DNA from 3 places in the Brevibacillus halotolerans genome. Region 3 is predicted to be linked to each of the others. Evidence: predicted binding sites of a transcription regulator. Region 3 holds the regulator's gene; each other region holds the start of a gene.
What was found. Region 3 encodes LexA, which represses DNA repair genes until DNA is damaged. Its sites were predicted from a motif close to CGAACATATGTTCG; they were not measured.
Positions count from the first base shown of each region.

Region 1: the regulator LexA is predicted to act here: its motif matches at 6,378-6,391, upstream of O0550_RS13630 (YolD-like family protein).
Region 2: the regulator LexA is predicted to act here: its motif matches at 3,317-3,330, upstream of O0550_RS03825 (ImmA/IrrE family metallo-endopeptidase).

Region 1 covers NZ_JAPTNK010000010.1:10,375-17,658, reverse strand. Annotated here, with positions in the region: gene O0550_RS13660 (type I restriction endonuclease subunit R) at 1-551, shown strand, start outside; gene O0550_RS13655 (restriction endonuclease subunit S domain-containing protein) at 594-1,829, shown strand; gene O0550_RS13650 (type I restriction-modification system subunit M) at 1,848-3,464, shown strand; gene O0550_RS13645 (IS1182 family transposase) at 3,684-5,108, shown strand; gene O0550_RS13640 (hypothetical protein) at 5,330-5,782, opposite strand; gene O0550_RS13635 (hypothetical protein) at 5,789-6,178, opposite strand; gene O0550_RS13630 (YolD-like family protein) at 6,410-6,748, shown strand; gene O0550_RS13625 (hypothetical protein) at 7,206-7,284, opposite strand, start outside.
Region 2 covers NZ_JAPTNK010000002.1:195,682-202,965, reverse strand. Annotated here, with positions in the region: gene O0550_RS03850 (hypothetical protein) at 1-83, shown strand, start outside; gene O0550_RS03845 (hypothetical protein) at 102-758, opposite strand; gene O0550_RS03840 (stage II sporulation protein M) at 1,175-1,801, shown strand; gene O0550_RS03835 (DUF2500 domain-containing protein) at 1,875-2,261, shown strand; gene O0550_RS03830 (GTP pyrophosphokinase) at 2,558-3,199, shown strand; gene O0550_RS03825 (ImmA/IrrE family metallo-endopeptidase) at 3,367-3,984, shown strand; gene O0550_RS03820 (hypothetical protein) at 4,365-4,886, opposite strand; gene O0550_RS03815 (hypothetical protein) at 5,221-5,502, opposite strand; gene O0550_RS03810 (YolD-like family protein) at 5,770-6,120, opposite strand; gene O0550_RS03805 (MarR family winged helix-turn-helix transcriptional regulator) at 6,240-6,686, shown strand; gene O0550_RS03800 (MFS transporter) at 6,699-7,284, shown strand, end outside.
Region 3 covers NZ_JAPTNK010000003.1:370,240-377,523, reverse strand. Annotated here, with positions in the region: gene O0550_RS06790 (carbon-nitrogen hydrolase family protein) at 1-420, shown strand, start outside; gene O0550_RS06785 (hypothetical protein) at 858-1,265, shown strand; gene O0550_RS06780 (zinc-dependent alcohol dehydrogenase family protein) at 1,380-2,390, opposite strand; gene O0550_RS06775 (DMT family transporter) at 2,794-3,675, shown strand; gene O0550_RS06770 (aminoacyl-tRNA deacylase) at 3,754-4,218, shown strand; gene O0550_RS06765 (hypothetical protein) at 4,357-4,770, opposite strand; gene O0550_RS06760 (DUF456 domain-containing protein) at 5,121-5,609, shown strand; gene lexA (transcriptional repressor LexA) at 5,986-6,606, opposite strand; gene yneA (cell division suppressor protein YneA) at 6,766-7,149, shown strand; gene O0550_RS06745 (DUF896 domain-containing protein) at 7,228-7,284, shown strand, end outside.

The sequences.
Region 1 (7,284 bases), on a different contig from region 3:
CTATGGTTCATATTCACGATGTTACCATCAACTATGATTATTTGATTGATTTGATTGCCCGGATGGCTGACGAAGTTCACGCTAACGATATGTCGAAAGCGGAAAGCACACGTGATGAAATCCATCTTGAAATTGCCAAGTCTGACAATGAAAAAGAAAAATCTAAGATGCGCAACTTTGTATCTAAGATTTTCTCTAAAGGATTTGAATTTGATAGTTATCCAGCACCTCGAAGTGTTGAAAAAATGAACCAAGCAATGGATAAAGCACAAAAGGATACAAATATCCAACTTGTAACGAACTTCATCCGTACTTGGGGACTTGATAACAGCATAAAACCTAAGGAACTTGAAAAGTTGATAAAAAAACACCGATTAGGTCAAGAGGATATGGATAAACAAGGTGAGTTAACCGCAATCATGAATGACGCAAGGGCTGATTATAAAGAAATTGCAGTTGAAAAGATTGCAGCATTAACATGGGTACGATATCGCATTGAATTCCGTAAGGCATTTTACGAAATGGCTGACGAAATTAAAAAGGGAGAATAGTCAGGTGATAAAATTAAGCAGACTAAAAAAAGGAGATCGGAAATGAGCGATAAAATAACAAAGTCACCTCAAATTAGATTCACAGGATTTACAGATGCTTGGGAACTGCGTAGGTTGGGGGACATTACTGAAAGAGTTACCAGAAAGAATAAAGATTTAGAATCAACATTGCCATTAACTATTTCGGCTCAATATGGGTTAGTAGACCAAGAAACATTTTTCAAAAAAGTCGTAGCAAGTAAAGATGTTAGTGGATATTATTTATTGATGAAAGGTGAGTTTGCATACAATAAAAGCTATTCTAAAGATTACCCATGGGGTGCAGTAAAACGTTTGGATTTATATGATAATGGTGTTTTATCAACACTTTATATTACATTTAAACCTATGAAGGTTGATTCTGATTTTTTAGTTTGTTATTACGATACGAATAATTGGCATAAAGAAGTTGCAATGAGAGCTGCTGAAGGCGCACGCAACCATGGTTTATTAAATATTACTGCAGCTGATTTTTTTGATACTGAACTTTTTTTACCAAAAACCAACAGCGAACAACAAAAGATAGGTTCATTTTTCAAACAACTTGGCGAAACGATCATCCTTCAACAGCGTAAGTTGGAACTGCTGAAGGATACGAAAAAGAGTCTACTTCAAAAAATGTTTCCGAAGGATGGAGCCAATGTTCCTGAAATTCGCTTTGCAGGATTTACTGATGCTTGGGAAGAACGTAAGCTGGATACAATCCTAAAAGAAAGAAATGTGAAGCAAAAAATATCTAAAGAGGCACCTCTCTTAGCTTTTGCATCTGGACAAGGAGTTATTGACAGAAGCGAGAGGAAAACCAATAATAGAGATTTTTTAACAAAAGATGCATCTAAAAAAACTTACTTATTAACAAAGTACGATGATATTGTATATAATCCTTCAAACTTAAAGTATGGTGCAATTGATAGAAATAAACATGGTCAAGGAGTAATATCTCCAATTTACATTACATTTGAAACAGATGAAATTCCATCCTTCATTGAATTAATAGTTAAAAGTGAAAACTTTAAACAACGGGCTTTACAATATGAAGAAGGAACTGTTACAAAACGTCAATCTGTTAAACCAGAAAATCTTTTATCTTTAAATGTTTTATTACCTATTTCTAAGGATGAGCAATTAAAAATTGGTAAATTCTTCGAACAACTAGACAATACTATCGATCTTTGTCATCGTGAGTTAAACTCACTTGAAAAATTAAAGAAATCACTGCTTCAACAAATGTTTGTATAAGAAAAGGAGATTACACAAATGAGTAATGCAACAGATATTACATCAAAGCTATGGGAAATGGCTAACAAACTGCGTGGGACAATGGATGCAAGTGAGTACAAGAACTATATTTTGCCATTTATGTTCTATCGCTACTTATCAGAAAATCAAGATGAATACTTGAAAGTCAATGATCTGGAAGAGTTCTACGAAGTGACAGACGACACTGAAAAAGAAGATTACCTTGAAGAAATCAGTAAAGGTATCGGATATGCGATTGACCCAGCCTACACCTGGGACAAAATCGTATCAAAAATTGAATATCACAAAATCAAAGCTAGTGACTTCCAAGACATGTTTGACTCATTCAATACAAATGCCAAACGTAACGCGATCGCAGAAGCTGACTTTGCTAACGTATTCTCAGATGTTAATCTTGGGGACACACGTCTTGGCTCAAGTACAAACGAACGTGCAAGGGCTTTGAATGATATCGTGTTGATGATTAACGAGTTTACTTTTAAAGACGATTCGGGACATGACATTTTGGGTGACGTTTACGAGTATTTGATTGGGCAATTTGCTGCAAATGCTGGTAAGAAAGGTGGAGAATTCTATACACCTCATGAAGTTAGTCAAGTTTTGGCGAAAATTGTCACGATTGATGCAGCTGGTACTGGCGATCAATTCCGTGTTTATGACCCTACAATGGGATCAGGTTCACTTCTTTTAACAGTTCAAAATGAATTGCCAAATGGTGATGAAGAGGGAAGCGTTGAGTTTTACGGTCAAGAGTTAAATACGACGACTTATAACTTGGCTCGCATGAACCTGATGATGCATGGGGTAAATTATCGCAATATGGAGTTGAAACGCGCAGACACACTTGATGCGGACTGGCCATTTGCTGAAAAAGACGGCACACAAATTCCATTGAAGTTCGACGCGGTCGTAGCTAACCCTCCGTATTCTCAGAAATGGGATACGAAAGACGTTGATCGGGAAAAAGATCCACGTTTCAAGGGTTATGGTGTAGCGCCAGCTTCTAAGGCAGATTACGCCTTTGTTCTGCATGGACTTTATCATTTAGATAAAACTGGAACAATGGCTATCGTATTGCCGCATGGGGTGCTCTTCCGTGGTGCGTCTGAAGCTAGAATCCGTAAAAATATCATCGACAACAATCTGTTAGATACTGTTATTGGATTGCCAGCTAACTTGTTCTATGGCGCAAGCATCCCAACATGTGTGCTGGTGTTTAAAGGTCGTGAAGCTCGCAAGAATAAAGATATTTTATTTATCGATGCTTCAAATGAGTTTGAAAAGGGCAAGAACCAAAACAAACTCTCTGCTGAGAACATCAACAAAATTATCGAAACTTACCGTAACCGTGAAGACGTTGAGAAATATGCTCATGTGGCATCTTTGGATGAAATCAAAGAAAATGATTACAATTTGAACATTCCACGTTATGTCGACACGTTTGAAGAAGAAGAAGTTATTCCACTTTCACAAGTGGCTCAAGAGTTGACAGAAGTAAAAGCAGATATTACGAATTCATATGACAAATTGTTTGAGCTTTTGAACGAGTTGAACGGGACAACCGATGAAGCCAAAGAGGAACTGAGTAAATTTATCAGTCTCTTAGGTAAATAATAGTGTTAGAAAAGAGCTAAGGATTTAAACCTTGGCTCTTTTTGGCTTTTAATAAATTTCTTTATTTCCTTTTTCTTCATATTATATATATATATATATATATATATAAAAGAGCGTAATAAATACGCTCTTGCAGCGTGTAGACAAAATACCGAAAGGTATGAAGGTCTGCACGCTTTTTTGTTGAATGTATGAATATAGTGGAAAGGAGTGAGTTTCTTGTTAAAAAGACAAGATGCAGAAGTCCGTTACCAACTGTCTGTTGTTTCATTAGATGAGCTTGTCCCTTCTAATCATTTAGTTCGTAAAATTGAGAAAGCAATTGATTTTACTTTTATATACGACCTTGTAAAAGACAAATACTCGCAAGATAATGGGAGACCGAGTGTCGACCCTGTTGTATTAATCAAGATCGTATTTATTCAATATTTATTTGGAATAAAATCTATGCGTCAGACAATCAAAGAACTGGAAACGAATGTAGCTTATCGGTGGTTTATCGGTTATGACTTCACTCAACCAATTCCTCATTTCTCTACCTTCGGTAAAAATTATGCTCGTCGTTTTCAAGATACAGACCTCTTTGAAACCATTTTCGCACATATTCTTGGACAAGCTCTTAAGCATCGATTTGTTGATCCTTCTGTTATGTTTATTGATTCTACTCATGTAAAGGCTAATGCTAATAAGAAGAAATACATAAAGACTATAGTTGAACAAGAGCCTAAAAAATATCTATCTTACTTAACAGACGAATTAAATCAGGATAGGATCGATCACGGAAAGAAGCCCTTGCCAAAAGAGTCTGAGTATATAAAAAAGAAAGTGAAGTTGAGCACTACTGACCCTGATAGTGGTTGGTTTATTAAGGATGAAAAAGAAAGATTATTTGCATATTCTTTCCATGCCGCAAGCGATAAGAACGGATTCATCTTAAGTGCAAAAGTAACAGCTGCTAATGTTCACGACAGCCAAATGTTCCAAGATGTTTTAAGTCAAGCTATTCATCAAGTAGGAAAACCATATGCAGTAGCAGTAGATGCAGGCTATAAAACTCCTTATATTGCTAAAACCCTCATTACGTCTGGTATACGTCCTGTAATGCCGTATACGCGACCACGTACAAAGGATGGATTCTTTAAGAGATATGAATATACTTATGATGAATATTATGATTGCTATATTTGTCCTGCAAATGAAATATTATCTTATGAGACAACAACCCGTGAGGGGTATCGAATGTACAGATCGAATCCATCAATCTGCAAAGATTGTTCCTTTCGGAACCAATGTACAAATAGCAAGGATTCAGTGAAAAAAATCAGTCGTCATATATGGACGGAATACATAGAAGAAGCTGATCATCTTAGACATACGCCAAAAAATAAAGAAATCTATTCAAGAAGAAAAGAAACGATTGAACGAGTATTTGCAGATTTAAAGGAAAAGCATGGCTTGAGATGGACCACTTTACGAGGGATTAAAAAAGTGACTATGCAGGTGATGCTTGTTTTTGCTTCTATGAATTTAAAAAAGCTCGCTACTTGGCTCTGGAATCCTGAAAAAGAGAAGCGCAAGCTTCTTCAATCACTGACTTTTTACCAACAAAAAATAAAACAAACTCTCCTTATATCAGTAGCATAAGAAGAGTTTGTCCACAGTCTGAAAGAGCGTAATAAATACGCTCTTGATTAATATTATTTTATGCGGCTTCAGCACATGCCAAATTCGTATGCCAAAACTGTGCCAAGTCCGTGCCAACTTGAAATTATAATCCATTTTAAAACATTTGAAGAAATGGCTTTATATCAAAGGTTTGACCGGTTTTATTGTTAATCAGTTCGTGCCATTTCGAGCAACATTAATCAAGTTCGAACTTCAAAGCTTTCAATATGACTATAACTAATGAAGTCTTTTCTAGAATTGAAAGGTCCGATGTTGTCTTTCTTATTAACGATGTATGCTTCTCTACCGTTTCCTTTTGCTCTACCTTCGTACCATTCAATAAAATCTACAACTTCTTTAGAGGACATGTCATATTCTTTGACTTCTCCACTAACCATATGGATCATTATTAAAGCTCTATCTCCTGTTGACTCTGGCTTAGTCTCTGGTTTAGTTTCTGGTTTAGTCTCTGGATCAGGTGTAGAGGAAATCCTTTGCATCATTTCCATTTCACCTAGCGCTAAATAATTTGGCTTTGGAACACGAGTTGCTGTTATATTAAGTCTATATTTTTTATAAGGAATATTATTATTAAAAGAAAATTCTTTTTTTATTTCAGGATCCCAATCCAGAATTTCACTTTGTTTATCCAAAATTATTCAATTAACGCCATCCCACCCTTCAAAAGTCCAATCTTTAGGATTTGAAAATGAATTACGCTCAAATGGGTCAACTAATAAAGTGTATTTATTCACAACTGTTTTTGCAGGAAACTCATAAGCTATCCAACCGTAATTTAGATTATAATCACCAATCCATCCCAGAGAATCATTAGCATGATCAAATACTTGATAAGGTTGAACCTTATCTTTAGCATCGCGATAAATACTACTAGCGCTAGCAATTCCTTCTGGTTCTGTATTACTAGTCATTAAAGGGATTGAATTATCAGAATACTGTTCCTCAGCAAAGGCAAAACTCTGTCCTGATAAAACAATAACAAAAGCAAAAAATGTTAATATTAGATTTTTAAGTTTAGATAAGAACATTTTTTCCTCCATAAATTAGTTCTATGTCGGCCGACACATTTGCATTATACGAGATTAAATTTCATAAAACAAAACATAAATTGAAAAATATGTAATTAATTATGGTGCATTTTGTATATTTTTTAAAAAATATTTTCTTTTTTAATTTAGATAGTCAAAAATTGTTCGTTGCAAATTCTCCTCATCATTTAATAAAATGAGAACGTGTATTCGTATTTAGGAGATGTTTTGATGGCTAGCAAAATTCTTGATCCACTTGTAACGAAATTCATCTTGCCAGAACATGCAGAAATGTTACGTCAATATCACGAGGACAAGAAACTGATCGAGAAGCCGATCATTGAAGAGGATGAGCTGTCCGAGTTTTGCTACAGGATATCTGACTCACGTCAGTATGACTATGCCCTTACGATTAGCTGGTGGAAAGAGACAAAAGGGGGTAGAGGAGTAATTGAATCCGCCTGGGGATGGGTAGATAGGTTTGATTCCCAATTTAAACAGATCAAGCTAAAGAATGATGAGGATTTTTGGTGGATACCTGTAGAAGATGTGGTTAGTGTAGAAGCCTAAGTAGTGAACCTGTGAGGCAGGGATACAGATGACCTCGCCATCATCTTATTGGCGAGGTCTTTTTTTTTCGTCAAAACCCTCTTACTCGTCAAAGGATTCGACATGGCCTATGCGGAATAACGGAGTAGCGAAGGGATGCTTCTTATTATTATTATTATTATTTTTTTATGTTTTGTCGAGAAGAAATAGATAAAATATCGAAGATAGTGACTATAGAAAACAAAATCAGCCATTCCCAAATGATTGTTAACGAAATGTTTTGTGTACCAATCCAATAAGGGACAGTGGCTAGAATGACAGACGTTATAACTGTCCATATAAGTCGCTTTTTTACGTATTCTTGAAATTTATTCATTCCTATGGGCTCCTTTCGTTTTTCGGCTATACTACCATAATTACGATAAAAAAGTGCATTTCATTATGCAATGAAGTGCACTTTTTTATTTACCTTCTATTCTTAATCGCAAGCGGAATACCAACGTGTTGGAACATATAGATAGCAATCTAGATAAATTCCACAACCTTCATCTTGTTCT
Region 2 (7,284 bases), on a different contig from region 3:
TCGGAACTCCTGAAATGTATGATGTTCATATTTCACCAGATAATAAGCAAATCACCACTTTACATAAGCATACTTTTTCATAAACATATTTAGCCTTCCTTCTATAGTTTCCGTTCATGCCCCTCTGCCTGCACCATAATTTCTGGACTTGTAATGCTACCGCTCACTCTTCTTTCCGATTCGTCGGTTTGATTTGTTTGGGCCAGACGAATCTGAAACGGCATTTCAAAAATCTCTTCTGCACGTGGTTGAATTACATACTCGGCTCGCAAGGGTTCTGGCTCAGTAGTGTTATCATCGAATAGATGAAAGGGCATATCTATGGAAAAATGGACTTCTTGCCCACCGTAATTTTTAATACGAAATTGACAGCTTCCTTTCATTAGCCCATCTGTGTCACTTTGATAGTGGCAGAAGCTTCTTTTTTTCTCATAATCAAGGGCATAGACACCATTGGCAATAAAAGATTGAAACCCGCTTAAAAGAAGATACGTTGCAACTGGCACGGCAATCCATAGTGTCACAATTGTTTTACCTGCTCCGTATTCTTTCAGGAAAAGGACAAGCACAGAGATAAATAATAAGAGAAGGAATATACCATCTACGTGGAATGACTCTATTCTGGTAGGAATGCCTATCTGCTGTAAAAGTCGGTATAATATCGTGGTATTATGTGGAAAGGAGGCTTTCAGAAGGAGCAACAAAGCTAAACTAATCCAAGCCGCCCAGCGTAGTTTTTGATGTTTTTTAGGGATCAAAGAAACACTCCTTTCTCTTGGCTCAGACTGTCGGCTTACAATTGGGACGTTATCAGCGCACATTCTAGATGGGGAAGGCTTCGTTTTCTTTATTTTACCATTGTTTTCCCGATTGCAACATCAACTTCTGCTTTCTTTTTCATTGAAAAGAATTTTTAGTTCATGCTGTTTTGTACCACAAGGAATTCATGCTCAACATGTTCTTAAATTTACTTGGATGGTAATATAAATAATATGGTTATAGGTCTTTAGTAAAGGAAAGCAAGTGTAAGCACCCCTGAATCATTTCAAGCTTTAAAGAACTGAGGTGAATACCAAACCGCATTACATGCGTATTATTGTTGCAATCATGATTTTTAGGTGTACATAACTAAGTAGACAAACCATTATTTTTAACTGATAAGGAGAGAAATGCTATGCTTCGTGATTTGTATGCCCAAGAATGGGAACATTTCCGCAAAGATTACAAGAAAGGTTTTTGGATTGTTACATTCGTGGCTTTAGTCACCGCTGTTGTTTTTTATATGCTCATTGTAAAAAATCCGCAAACGGTTAAAGAGCTGTTGACTACACTTACTCAAGCCTTTGAGGCAAAAGGGATCAAGTCGGGCGGAACACCCACCAATTTTTTCTGGTCCATTTTTAAAAATAATACGCAAGCGACCCTTCTGTCCGTGGTAATCGGAATCATTCCGCTAATTGTTTTACCTGCCTTTTCAGGTATTATCACCATTAGCACGATTAGTATTTTACTTGCTTCTGTTGCGATTCAGAACCAGCCTTGGATAGATATCTTAGTTTACGGAATCCTCCCTCATGGCATTATTGAGATGATTGCTATTTTCTTAAGTGGAAGTGTTGGCATTTTTCTTAGTCTTACTGTGTTTCGCCGCCTATTTTCGCGCAATCGACATCAGTATTCTGTTAAAAATGCGATCCTCCAGTCACTTAAAACCTATATTTTGGTTATTTTACCGCTTGTCTTGCTCGCAGCACTTATTGAAGGCTATGTGACACCCATTCTGATTCACAAGGTGGTATAAACTGTAAACCGCTGCTACTTATGCTATAATACAAGTGAATATTCCCTATTTTTGTAATTAGGAGGATTCCACTTTGTTTTTTTCTAATCCACTTGAGCTTGGTTCACCCATGTTTGATTTTACGTTCTCTTTTATGGCTAACGTGATTCCTGTGATTGTAATTGGTTGCTTTATTTTTGTGATTGGTCGTGCTCTATTTACCTGGACAACTAATAATCATTCTCCCGTCGAAAATAAACAAGCTCACATTGTTTCAAAGCGGGTTCAAGTGTCTGGCGGTTCTGGAAATCATGCTTCCCACACTTCATATTATGTAACCTTTGAATTAGTGAGTGGTGAACGCAAAGAATTTCAATTGTCTGGATCTCAATACGGACTGCTAGCTGAGGGAGACCATGGTATCGTTTCTTATCAAGGAACACGTTTTAAAGGCTTTCAGCGTCAAACTACTTCGGCTTAATACTCCATTTTACATTGATCATACATGAAGCTGTTATTGTTTCTTGGTAAAAATATTGGTTAAATGGTCTAGACTGTTGATTGCAAAAAGACGAGCGCCTGTTTGTTTGAAATGATGTCATATTTCCCTGATCTGACGTTGCTGTTTCAATCAGCAACGTCCTTTTTCGCCGCTTACACATTTCTCCCACAACCATCAGGTACAATCATCACGTACAATAAATGAATTTTGCTCACCGTGCCTATGAATTGGATTTAGGCTTGCATACAAGTCACAGAAATACAAGGAGCGTACCTATGCTAGAAAATATGGATGTCTGGAAAAACATGGCCTTTCATTATCAATTTGCTTTACGCGAGTTGGAAACGAAGATCATGATCGTGAATACAGAATGGAAGCTGCAAGATGGATATTCCCCTATTGAACATATTAAAACGCGTTTAAAAGAACCGGCTAGTATCATGAAAAAGCTAGAGCGTAAACGTTTGCCAAAGACTTTAGAAAGCGTGCGAGACAAGCTGTTTGATGTAGCTGGTGTTCGAATCGTTTGTGCCTTTGTTGAAGACATTTATCGCATTGCGGATCATTTTAAACAGCGAGAGGATTTGCGCCTTGTTGAGATTAAGGATTACATAGCCTCTCCAAAGCCAAATGGCTATCAAAGCCTGCATCTCATCGTTCAGGTCCCTCTCGTTCTAAATGAAGGAACACAATGGGTAAATGCAGAAATTCAACTACGGACCTTAGCTATGGATTTCTGGGCGAGCCTTGAGCATATTTTGTACTATAAGTACGACAAGCAGGTGCCGCCTTATGTCTTACATGAATTGACTGAGGCCGCTGAGGCAGCAAATAGCTTGGATCAAAAAATGCTGCGATTGCGTAAAGAAATCTTAAATGGGAAAGAATTTAAAGTAGTTGCCGGAGCTAAGGCATAGCTGTTCTCCCCGTACAAAAGAAAAAGGATAATTGGACGCGTCCCGTACGCTTGCAATTATCCTTTTTTTTCTTATATACGACCATCATATAAAATTAAGCAGATATTCCTTAGAACACGAACAAATATTCCTGTTTTTAGGGTATAATTTAGAGGGAGGAGGTTTTCATGAATCTCGAATTATATCAAATGACACCCTTAGAGGAATGGATTACAGCTAGGTATCAACGACATGGATTTCTAGCTCCTGAGGAATTACACCTGGAAGAGATTGCAGAGTTATTTGGAGGAGAAATTGCTTTTACAAGATTACCATCCCACGTAAGATGGTGCGAGAATAGTGGAGACTTTCTGATTTTTTTACAGCAGCATCTCTCAGAGGTAGATCGACGAGCCGAATTTTTTCATGAATTATGTCACCCGTTGCGCCATTCTGGCAATCAGTTGTCATTGCCACCTGCTTTACGCGACTTACAGGAAATGCAAGCCGGACACTTTCAGTTGTATGCAGCTATGCCTTTTTATTTGCTTCAAACCTTACCCATGCCTAAATACGAACGGGATTGGTTACACCAGCTAGCTCTAGCTTTTCGGGTCCCCATCTCATTGGCTTCCCGCCGCTGGGAGCAGATCAAGCGCCGAATCTGGCTAGCACAGGAACAAGAATGGAGTATGATGGTATATCAGCAAAAACAAAGGTCAGCTCTGAAGAGACCTTCTCTTACTCCCGAAACGAAGCGCCTGCTTAGTCAATTGCAAAAACAGCTGTCGAGGGAGTGGGATTAGCTTCTTACATGTTTTCTCCAAGAACCTTGATTCACGGAAGAAATGTGGAAATGAAAGTTTAAGCTTTATTCCTGATAGTTATCTAGAAATTTTTATTGCCAACCATTTATTTACTTTATGTACGAATGAAAATATGACTATTTTACTCAGCAAGGACTTTTTACTTTATTGCATTTTACATATTTTAAAAACCTTTACTTATTTTCAACTTATATTTTTAGTACAAATAAGCTTCATTTCCCTGAGCTATAACTTCCCATTGCCAGCAACAGTAGCGTGGTTTTCTTATTGATTTGGATGCTTTATCTTCATCATTACTCAGATTTGTTGGGATGCGGTATACTTACTCTACTTAAGTGACCGCTTCCTCCTCGTTTTGTTCATCTAACTGCCTGTTCAGCTGCAATATCTAAAAATACCGTACTATATACTTCTTTTATATTTTTATCCGTTTTTTTATCATCTTTCAATCCGTAGCCTTTGATTTTGATGACCTCCTTATTTGTTCCTTTTAAAATTCCCATGATATACATTCCATCTTTTATTTTCGGTGCACTTTCATAGGTCATATCGTCTTCGGTAAAAGGAAGGTATGAGCTTGCGCTATCTACAAAATAAATGGAATATTTCCCAGTTTTATAGATTGGCTTATAAGGCTTTTTGGAAGCTTCTTGTAACATATCAGGCATAATAAACAAAGCGTCTAACGTTATATTCTGTTCCTTTATTAATCTATCCAATGTTAGTTCTATAAATTGGACATTCTCTTCGTTAACCGATGGCTTAGATCCTACAACCCCAATATTTAGCATGTTTTTACTTTCTTCCACCGTTTGATTTCCTTGACATCCAGATAAAACAAATAACAATAGGGGCAACACCAAACAAAATATTTTTTTCAACCAGTATTCCTCCTTTAAAGGATTTTAGAAACTCAACTTCAATCTTTACCACTCTTATTCCTGCCAAAATAATTAATTTTTACATTTCTTCCAATTTATCTAACTATATTTTAGATTCAATTCCTTTTTTATAATTAACGGGTTAATCATAATTCAATCACTCTATGACCCAAATGATTGACTTTTGAAATAAGAACTATGGAAGGAAGAAAGAAAGAAAGTAAATAAAAAGCTCTCTTTCCCAATGAAAGAGAGCCATGTAGCAGTTGCATTCGTGTGTAATTGGTTTCATTTTAATAAGTTTAGTTTATGATTATTTTCTTTTTCGTTTGACCTATGATCCGCTAGCGACATCTACTTGCTTTTTAACAATATGGTGGCCAATATCTAAGCCTTTTGCTAGCAATTCTTCTTCTGTCAAAACCGTCAGCTGTTGATTCTTTGAAGGCATCGGCATCAATCCACCTAGTGGACTGAGCATGCGGCAGTTGGTATCAGTCTCGATCACGACGTACAAGCCCTTCTTTTCCATCTGTTCAATCAGATTCGCCCAACGCTTCGCATCCATTACTTCCGCGTGCTTGGTTAAAACCATGCCCATCTCTTGTGCTAACATTTATAATCCCCTTTTGTGCTCACGTGTTTTCGTAAAAATCTCACGTTACATACAATACAGCCAAAACGCTTTCCAACGCAAAATGCATTTTCACGCAAAATTCCAGCGAAAAATCCATAAATTCAATTAGAAACGTAAAATAGATCGTTCAATCTTGGCCAATCATGATTTTTTGCGTTACTACTCATTTTCTCTCTATTTCCATGATATTTACTTAGGTTTATTTTATTTTTTTCCTCAAATTATTTTCCAGACCCCTACAAACTTTTACCAGCTATCCTCCACTTCAGCCGCCAGAATCGTCTGGCAGCTAATCCAGGACACCCCGTGCTTTGTCTGCAACTTAAGTCGTTGTGACACAGGATCAACATGCAGAGCATGCCCGATCATGCATTGCTCCCCCGTATCATCGTAATAGCGCAATGTCAGCAAACGCTTTTGTTGTAAGCCTTGAAATAATGTGACGCTAATGCTGGCACGCTCCTCTTCATCTAGATCAGGCGGACAGTATCTCTCTTGCTCTGCTTTCATTCGCAGATATAGCTCCCGATGCTCTGGCAAAATAAATCGGCTAGTCGCAAAAAGATTTTCCTTCTTGGAAACAGGCTTATTTTTCATGATCGTCACTGCTTTCTTTTTCCATTTTTTACTTATACAAAAAGTACAGATATTTACAAGAATAGTTGTCTTACATATAATTGTTGTAGCAAGTATTTTTGAAGAAAGGAGGAGCCCCTTTGACCAAACAAATTGTTTCGGAGGACTCTATCGGCTTTATGCTGGGGCAGACCTACCGCAAAATCGTTTATCTGCTCTCTTCACGCTTAAAGGATTTTGACATTACGACGGAGCAATTTTCCCTTCTGTATCAATTGGATAAACAAGACGGGATCAATCAAAAAGAACTAGCACACCGTACATCTAAAGATCAACCAACAACAACCCGAATTTTAGATGCACTGTATAAAAAAGGCTTGATTCACAAAAAAACGTCTGAAAATGATCGCCGCGCTTTTTTGCTTTTCTTAACCGATGCTGGCAAAGAAATGGTCAAACAGACACTCCCCATCGAGCAACAAACGATTCAGGAAGCACTCCAGAACATCTCGGATGCTGATCTAGCGTTTATGAAACAGCTTTTACAACAAATGAGTGAGAATGCTCAAAAACAGATAGAGTCTTAGGAGTGGTACGTTTTGATAGGAGAACAAGAGAAACTTTGGTCTAAACAATTTATATTGTTAACAATTTGTAATCTGCTGTTATTTCTTAATTTACAAATGATCCTTCCCGCTTTTCCGGCCTATGTGAAAGAAACCTTCTATGCTAATGATTTTACGATTAGTCTAGTAACAAGTCTTTTTGCCTTGTCTGCTATTGTGACACGGCTATTCGCAGGTGAGTTGTTAAAGCGGGGAAAGATCACTTTCCTATTATTCACGGGCTTAGCAATTGCTGCTCTCTCTACAGCCGGCTATTATTGGTGCGGAACTATTGCTGTCTTGCTTGTTATGCGCGTTTGTTACGGGATTGGCTTTGGGATGTCTAGTACCACCTTTCCCACAATGGTTTCTCATGTCATTCCCATTCGCCGTATGGGAGAAGGCATGGGTTACTTCGGTTTATCTACCAGCCTAGCTATGTCTATCGCACCAATGATTGGATTATGGGTATTAGCAACGTATGGCTTTGGTACATTAACTGCCTCTTCTACCCTATTGATTTTATTGATCTTCCCTTTGCTGTACCTCGTTTTACCCAAGCAACAATCAATAGCAACGG
Region 3 (7,284 bases):
CCTGGATACTTTAATGATGAAATCTCCAGTAGATATTATGCGATCTCCACCCAAACCTTTGTCATAATGACCTCATCCATTTATTCTGAAGAGATGAAAGATATGATTTGTTTAACACCAGAACAAAGAGAGTATTTCAACACATTTAAGAGTGGGCATACTTGCATTTATGGACCTGATGGAGAGCCGATTAGTGAAATGGTACCGGCAGAAACAGAAGGAATTGCTTATGCAGAGATCGATATCGAAAAAATCATTGATTTTAAATATTATATCGATCCAGCAGGACACTACTCCAATCAAAGCTTAAGCATGAATTTTAATCAAAATCCTACTCCTGTTGTGAGAAAATTTGGAGAGAGAAAAAACGAGACGATTTCTTATGAAGAAATCAATCTATTGGTAGGCAGTGAGCGATAATGTTTAAAAATCAGCTAGATTAGGCGAGCAAAAAAAGTAGATCATCAAGCATAACTTTTATCATATGTTTTAAAGACTAGTCCTACATTTGAATAGAGACCATATTCATAGAACCCTCATGTCATTATGCGTGAGGGTTTTTCATATTTTTCATAAATAATAGGTTTTTTTCTAAAAATAACATATTTTTATTTGTGAGACTATTTTTATAGCATGACGCAGAAAGCCCGGTAAATAGGGCTTTTTCGAATGTTAACAAATTCTTGTTTATCTATAAATTTAATTTTTTTGTAAAAATAAGAAAAAAATTCTTGATAATAGTTCTCAGTGTAACTATAATGATTACAGGAGGTGAACAAATTAGAAGAAAGTGGTTAGAAGCAATTTTAATAATTTTCATAGTTTTTACTTTTTAACAATAATCTAAGGGAGGAATTATGATGTTTAAAAAAATTCTTTTAGCTGGTGTATTAGGAGTTGCAGGATTGACTGGAGCAAGCTTCACAGGTTTAGAAGCAACGAAAGCAAGTGCGGCAAGTGTTCAAGATCAAGATGTGTTTAAATATTATTCTTTAAGCTCTTATGAAGTTGCTCCAAAAGAATCCTTCTATCTAAAAAAAGGGGAAGAGCTTAGCGTTACCGTAACAAATTCAGGCTATCCGATCACATACACAGTCTATGATGCTGATAATAAGGTCATAGGTACATATGATACGTACGCAAGATACGGCCGTATCTTTAAAGCTACAAAAGATGGAAACATTTCTGTTCAATTTCAAGCAGGTGTAAATTCTTCTTTCACAAAGAAAATGAACTTTACGGCTACATTTTCTATTTATAAATAAGTCGAATAAGTTATACGATTTGTAGAAATCATACTTATTCGAAAACAAACTGGCGAATAAAAGTCGCCAGAAATGGTAAGTAGGTCCTTCCTCAATAGAAGGACCTATTTATTTTTAAGCGAAAATATGATGATTCACTTTATTGCGCAAGAATATTTTCCCCCTATTTCTAGAGGATTCTGCCATCTGAACGGCTTTTTGGACCTCCAAAAGATCGTAATGAGCATAAGGCATCATGAGCCCCAATTTTTGCTTCATTATTAATGCTATTACATGAGAGAAGGTGTCTTGCCAGGTTTGTACAGATACCTGCTGATTCCAATGCCTTAAATGAAATAATCTAATGTTTACCTGTGTTCTACGCGAAATTTCCCCCCAATGAACAGGTGTTCCCGATAAAAGTCCAATCGTTACCAATGTCCCATTCGGCCGAACACAAAAAGCTAGGTCGGAACCAGCTGTGCCCCCTACAGAATCAATAGCAGCAGTAGCTCCTTGGCCATTTGTCAATTCCATAACCGTTTGATGTAATGCGGTGTCAGAGGTGTTAATGACAGCAAAGGCGCCTAACTGAAGAAGTTCTTCGGTATAGAAATGGTTCCTTGTGACCGCAATCAGTCGAAACCCAAGAATCGCAGATAACTGGCAAAAGATACGTCCAATTGAAGAACCACAAGCATTGACCAGAAGGATATCACCTTCCTTTAATTGTAATACTTCTGTACACGTAATCCAGGCTGTTATAGGGTTTATATAGAGCTGAGCCGCGATGTAATCTTCCATGGAAGGTGGTATCGTGATTGCTAAATCTGCTGGTGCTGTCACATAATCCTGCCAGGTCCCTTCTCCCCGCAAAGGAAGAACACGTTTGCCAAGAAGCTCATGAGAAACGGAAGATCCTACTTCCTCAACAATGCCGACACCTTCATACCCAGGAATGGTAGGCAATGAAATACGATGAGAATATGCTCCTCTAATAGGAAGCAAGTCAGATGGATTTATAGGACGATCAATCATGCGAACAAGAATTTCTCCATTCATAGGAGATTTCATTTGTTTTTGTTCAACCTGTAAAACCTCCTGCGGGTTTCCAAATGCATGATATCTAATACATGTAGCTACCAAAGTTGTACGTCTCCTTTATCTTTTATCTCTAGATTATTTTATAATATAGGTATTTGTCGTCATAAAGCTAGTGAATATAACTTCAGTGTTCAGCTACAATCTGTATAGTTATTGGCTAAGAAATACAGCTGACGTAGCAAATATTCTACTATTTATTTAGAATTTTTTGTTATAAAGCAGAAGTTTGCTTGCAATGTCTTCAAGATTATGAATAATAGTATATAACTTAAAAGGATTTCTTTATTCTAATTACCTGCATGTTTTTGCTTTGTAGCTACTAAGTCCAGTTTCATTTTTCTTTTAGCAGTAAGAAGAGCGGGTTCAGTCTTATGAACCCGTTTTATTATAGTTTCATTATAGTAGTTAGATTAATAACCTCTATAAATAGAATGGAGTAAAAATTATGAATATAAGGGCTTTTATTCAAATGTTCATTTCGATGACGATTTTTGGGTCAGTAGGATTTTTTTCCGTATTAACGGGTCTTTCTGCTTTAGAATTGGTTTTTATTAGATGCATTTGTGCGACAGTTTTTCTTGGTTCGATTTGGTTTATTACAGGAACGTATACCAAAGAGCAATGGAGCAAAAAAGAACTAATGAGGATTGGCTTCTGTGGTATAGCAAATTTATTAAATTGGATTTTCTTGTTTAAATCCTTTGAGCTGATTTCGATTACAGTTGCCATCTCTCTCTATCATCTTGCTCCGATGATTGTCTTACTTGTCGGTAGCTTTCTTTTCAGAGAAAAGGTAACCATACTTTCAATTCTGGCTATCTCTGTATGCTTTGTAGGAACGATTTTTATCATTGGAATAGATGGTGATCTCTCAAATGCTTCGTTTCAAATGACAGGATTTTTGTACGCTATTCTAGCAGCTCTTTTTTATGCAGTAACGATGATTTTAGGGAAGAGTATACAACAAGCAAGTGTCTATGCCACAACGTTTATTCAAACTGCTATTGGCGCGATATGCTTGCTTCCCTTTATCCATTACCATGTATTTTTAGACCTAACTCCGCAGAATTGGGCATACGCGATCATTACTGGCATTATCCACACTGGTGTTGTTTATCTTCTGTTTTTCGATAGTGTACGAAAGCTATCGACCAGAATAATTTCAGGAATGGTATTTTTGGATCCAGCTGTTGCTATTTTATTAGATGTGATCATTATTGGATTTCGACCAAATATGATACAAACAGTAGGAATTTTATTAATATTTATTGGGATGCTTTATACGTTAAAAAAACCAAAACAACAAAATACAGCGAATATTACGTAAAAAAGATCACCTGCACTCTTGATTAACTAGTGGGGTACAGCTAAAATGGGGAAAATATTTTAGGATGGAGAGGGATCAATGAATTCTTATGAGCTGCAAATAAAAGAGTACCTACATGCAAAAGCTGCTGATGCCCAGCACTTTATACTGAATCAATCTTGCCATACGGTCGAAGAGGCGGCTAAAGCTGTGAACGCTTCTATTGAGGAGCTGGTTAAAAATATTTGTATGATTGATGAAGATGGACGACTAATTGTGGCCATTGTAAAAGGAGAGGATCGAGCTAGTACATCACGAGTAAGTAAGGGACTCAATATAAAAAGACCTCGTTTGGCAGATGAAAAGGAAGTATTAGAAGCAACAGGTTATCCAGCCGGTGGGGTCCCTTCTTTTGGATTTGAGGCGATTTTTTTGGTTGATCCGAAAATAACAGAATTAGAGTATGTTTATACGGGAGGAGGCTCTCCTCATTCATTAGTGAAAATAAAGGTAGAAGATTTAGTAAGATTAAATAGCGGAAAATTGATGCGTGTAAGAAAATAGGCGATGCGGTACAGCTAGCATTAAGGCATTTCCTCGCATACGACAGCCCATTCTCCTACACCAATTTTTAGGGAATGCAGTGGATGAAAGAGCTGATACTGATCAGTGAAGGTGTTGCGTGATAACGTGATAAAAAGACTAGTGAATCGTCACGTTGCCTGTAATAGGAACAGGTTTTATGCTAGCGTTTTGCAGAATAACAATCCAATGCGAATGTCGTGGGACGGTTACAGTAGAGCCTTTTGGGTAGATTTTTTCAGCTCCGTAGGTATTTGCATTCAGTAGATACCAGCCCAATGAATCTACTTTCTTATCAAACGTAACCGTTACGCTACCGCCTTTCGCAAGGAAAAAAGGGCCTGTAACACCAGCTTCCCCATAACCTCTATCCCATTCCTTTACCGTTAGTGCAAATGGAATAGAATATTGGCTGTAAGCATTACTACTAATCGTTACTTTTGTTGTGATATGCTTATCTAAAGCCGCGTAGCTAGTCGAGTACAGTAAGAAAACAAGTGGTACTGCTAATAAAGAACAAACGATTTTGTGCATCTTGTAACCTTCCTTTCCGAAATAGGATATACAGACTTGAAGCGGGGATAATTTAGTATATAGTATTAATTTCTCTAAATGTTATATTTTTCCTGTTATCCATATACCTTTTTCTTGCTGTCCTTTTGCCTGTATGAAGTGGAAAAAGGAACTGGTAAAAGAGCGCTATAGATAAATAGGTCAGGCTTTGCTAAAAATGAGATCATAAAAAGAGCGGGATCATGTATATGCAGGAAAAGACACGTTTCGCAAACAAGAAAAGGAAACTCCTAAGTAAAAATGAAACGTAGGAGGGCACTGAAACGTACATATAGAAAACGGGTCAGATGCAACAAAGAGGGGGGTTAAACATGGATGTTTTATTATGGTTGATTGTTATACTTCTATTCGGTGTAAGTATTGCTGGTATTTTCTTCCCAGTGTTACCTGATACGATTATGTTATGGGGCGGTTTTTTACTATATCAATTCGCGATTGCAGAGCCTGGAGCAGGTTTACCGGTTTCCTTCTGGTGGGGAATGGGGATTTTGAGTGTGGTGTTATTTGGTGCTGACCTATTGACTAATATGTACTTTGTTAAAAAATATGGTGGCTCAAAAGCATCAGCAATCGGGTCAATATTAGGTGTTATTATTGGTGTACTTACGTTTCCGCCATTTGGTATGATTATTCTCCCATTTGTATTTGTATTATTAATTGAAATGCTGATGCAAAAACAACCGGCAGAACGAGCTTTTAAGATAGCGATAGGAAGTCTTATAGGTTTCTTTAGCAGTGTCATTATGAAAATCTCTATCCAACTCATCATGATTATCTGGTTCTTTATTGTTGCTTGGTAAAGCTTATTGTGGATCGTTACATTGGATTTTGAGTGTTGATCCATTCCATAAAACCGAGATTGTCAAATTCTCTATCATTTCCTGTAGGGAAACCGGCAATCTCGGTTTATTTGTGTTTACACATCAGAATTAGAGAAGACTTGTTTGAAGATTTGCTAAAAAGAAACACTGTTTTAAGTGGCTATGAGGTTAATTTACACCTAAATATAAGTCCAGTAGTAGGAGAAACACGAAAGGTATCAAGGAGATAGGTAGAGTGGGGCATAAAATAAACCGTTACAAACAATAAATTTGAGTAGTAAAAAACTCTTGGCGAGTATGATCCTCACCAAGAGTTTGTACGTGTAAGCACGTGAGAAGTTAAAAATCCAATGCACTAGTGGAAAAGGCGGTAAACGCCAATTACTTTACCTAAAATCGTCACATTATCTAAAATGATTGGTTCAAGCTGTGAGTTTTCCGGTTGTAGACGGAAGTGGGTTTTCTCTTTAAAGAAACGTTTTACAGTTGCTTCATCCTCTTCGGTCATGGCTACCACGATATCCCCGTTGTTAGCTACATTTTGTTGGCGGACAATTACATAATCGCCATCTAAAATGCCTGCTTCGATCATGCTCTCTCCCATAACGCGCAACATGAACACATTGTCAGACGTAACGATGTTTTCTGGCAATGGAAAATATTCTTCCACCTGTTCAATAGCTGTAATAGGTTGACCTGCCGTTACCTTACCAACCACTGGTACTCGAACGATGGAGCTTTCATAATCGTCCTGTAGACGAGTCTCGTCCAATAATTCAATGGCACGTGGCTTAGTAGGATCGCGGCGGATTAATCCTTTCTTTTCAAGTCTTGCGAGATGACCGTGAACAGTGGAACTGGAAGCTAGTCCTACGGCTTCACCGATTTCTCGAACAGACGGGGGATAACCTTTATCTTTTACTTCCTTACGAATAAAATCAATGATCGCTTGTTGGCGATTGGAGAGTTTGGACATTTCGAACACCTCATTCTCTCGATCCAGATATTTTCTACATTATACCATGAGAATTTGCGTTCGACAAACATTAGTTCGATTCTTTTGCTTGACAGGAATATTTGTTCGCATTATGATGATGTTATCAAATGAGAACAAACGTTTGCGAGGGTGATGATAATGATGGTACAATCTAGCAATTGTCAGAATCTATATAAAGATAAAACAAAAACAATGACGAGTAAGAACACATTGGTACATCATAGAAAAGGGATAACGCGAGGGCAAGCAATCGTAACGTTATTGCTGATCATAGTATCCCTTGCAGCAGGCAGCATGATTTTTGGAAAAGAGAAGGTGGCTATTGCGGCTCCCCATACACAGCAGGCAGCTATAGTCATTACAATTCAGCCAGGTGATACGCTGTGGAGTATTGCACAAGCTTATCAACAGGAATCTGGACTATCAGCCAGAGAGCTAATGGATGAGATCATGAAACAAAATCAGTTAGATAGCCCCATGATTTATGCAGGAAATAATCTAGCTATTCCAGTATACCGATAAGCGGGAGCCATAATTTATATCTCCTCTCCTTTGGTCTTGTGTTATAATAAAGAGAAGTTAGTTGAGGAGGTATCACCATTGGTTACTGATGCAGAAGTAAAACGTATTAATGAATTAGCCAAGAAATCGAAGGGT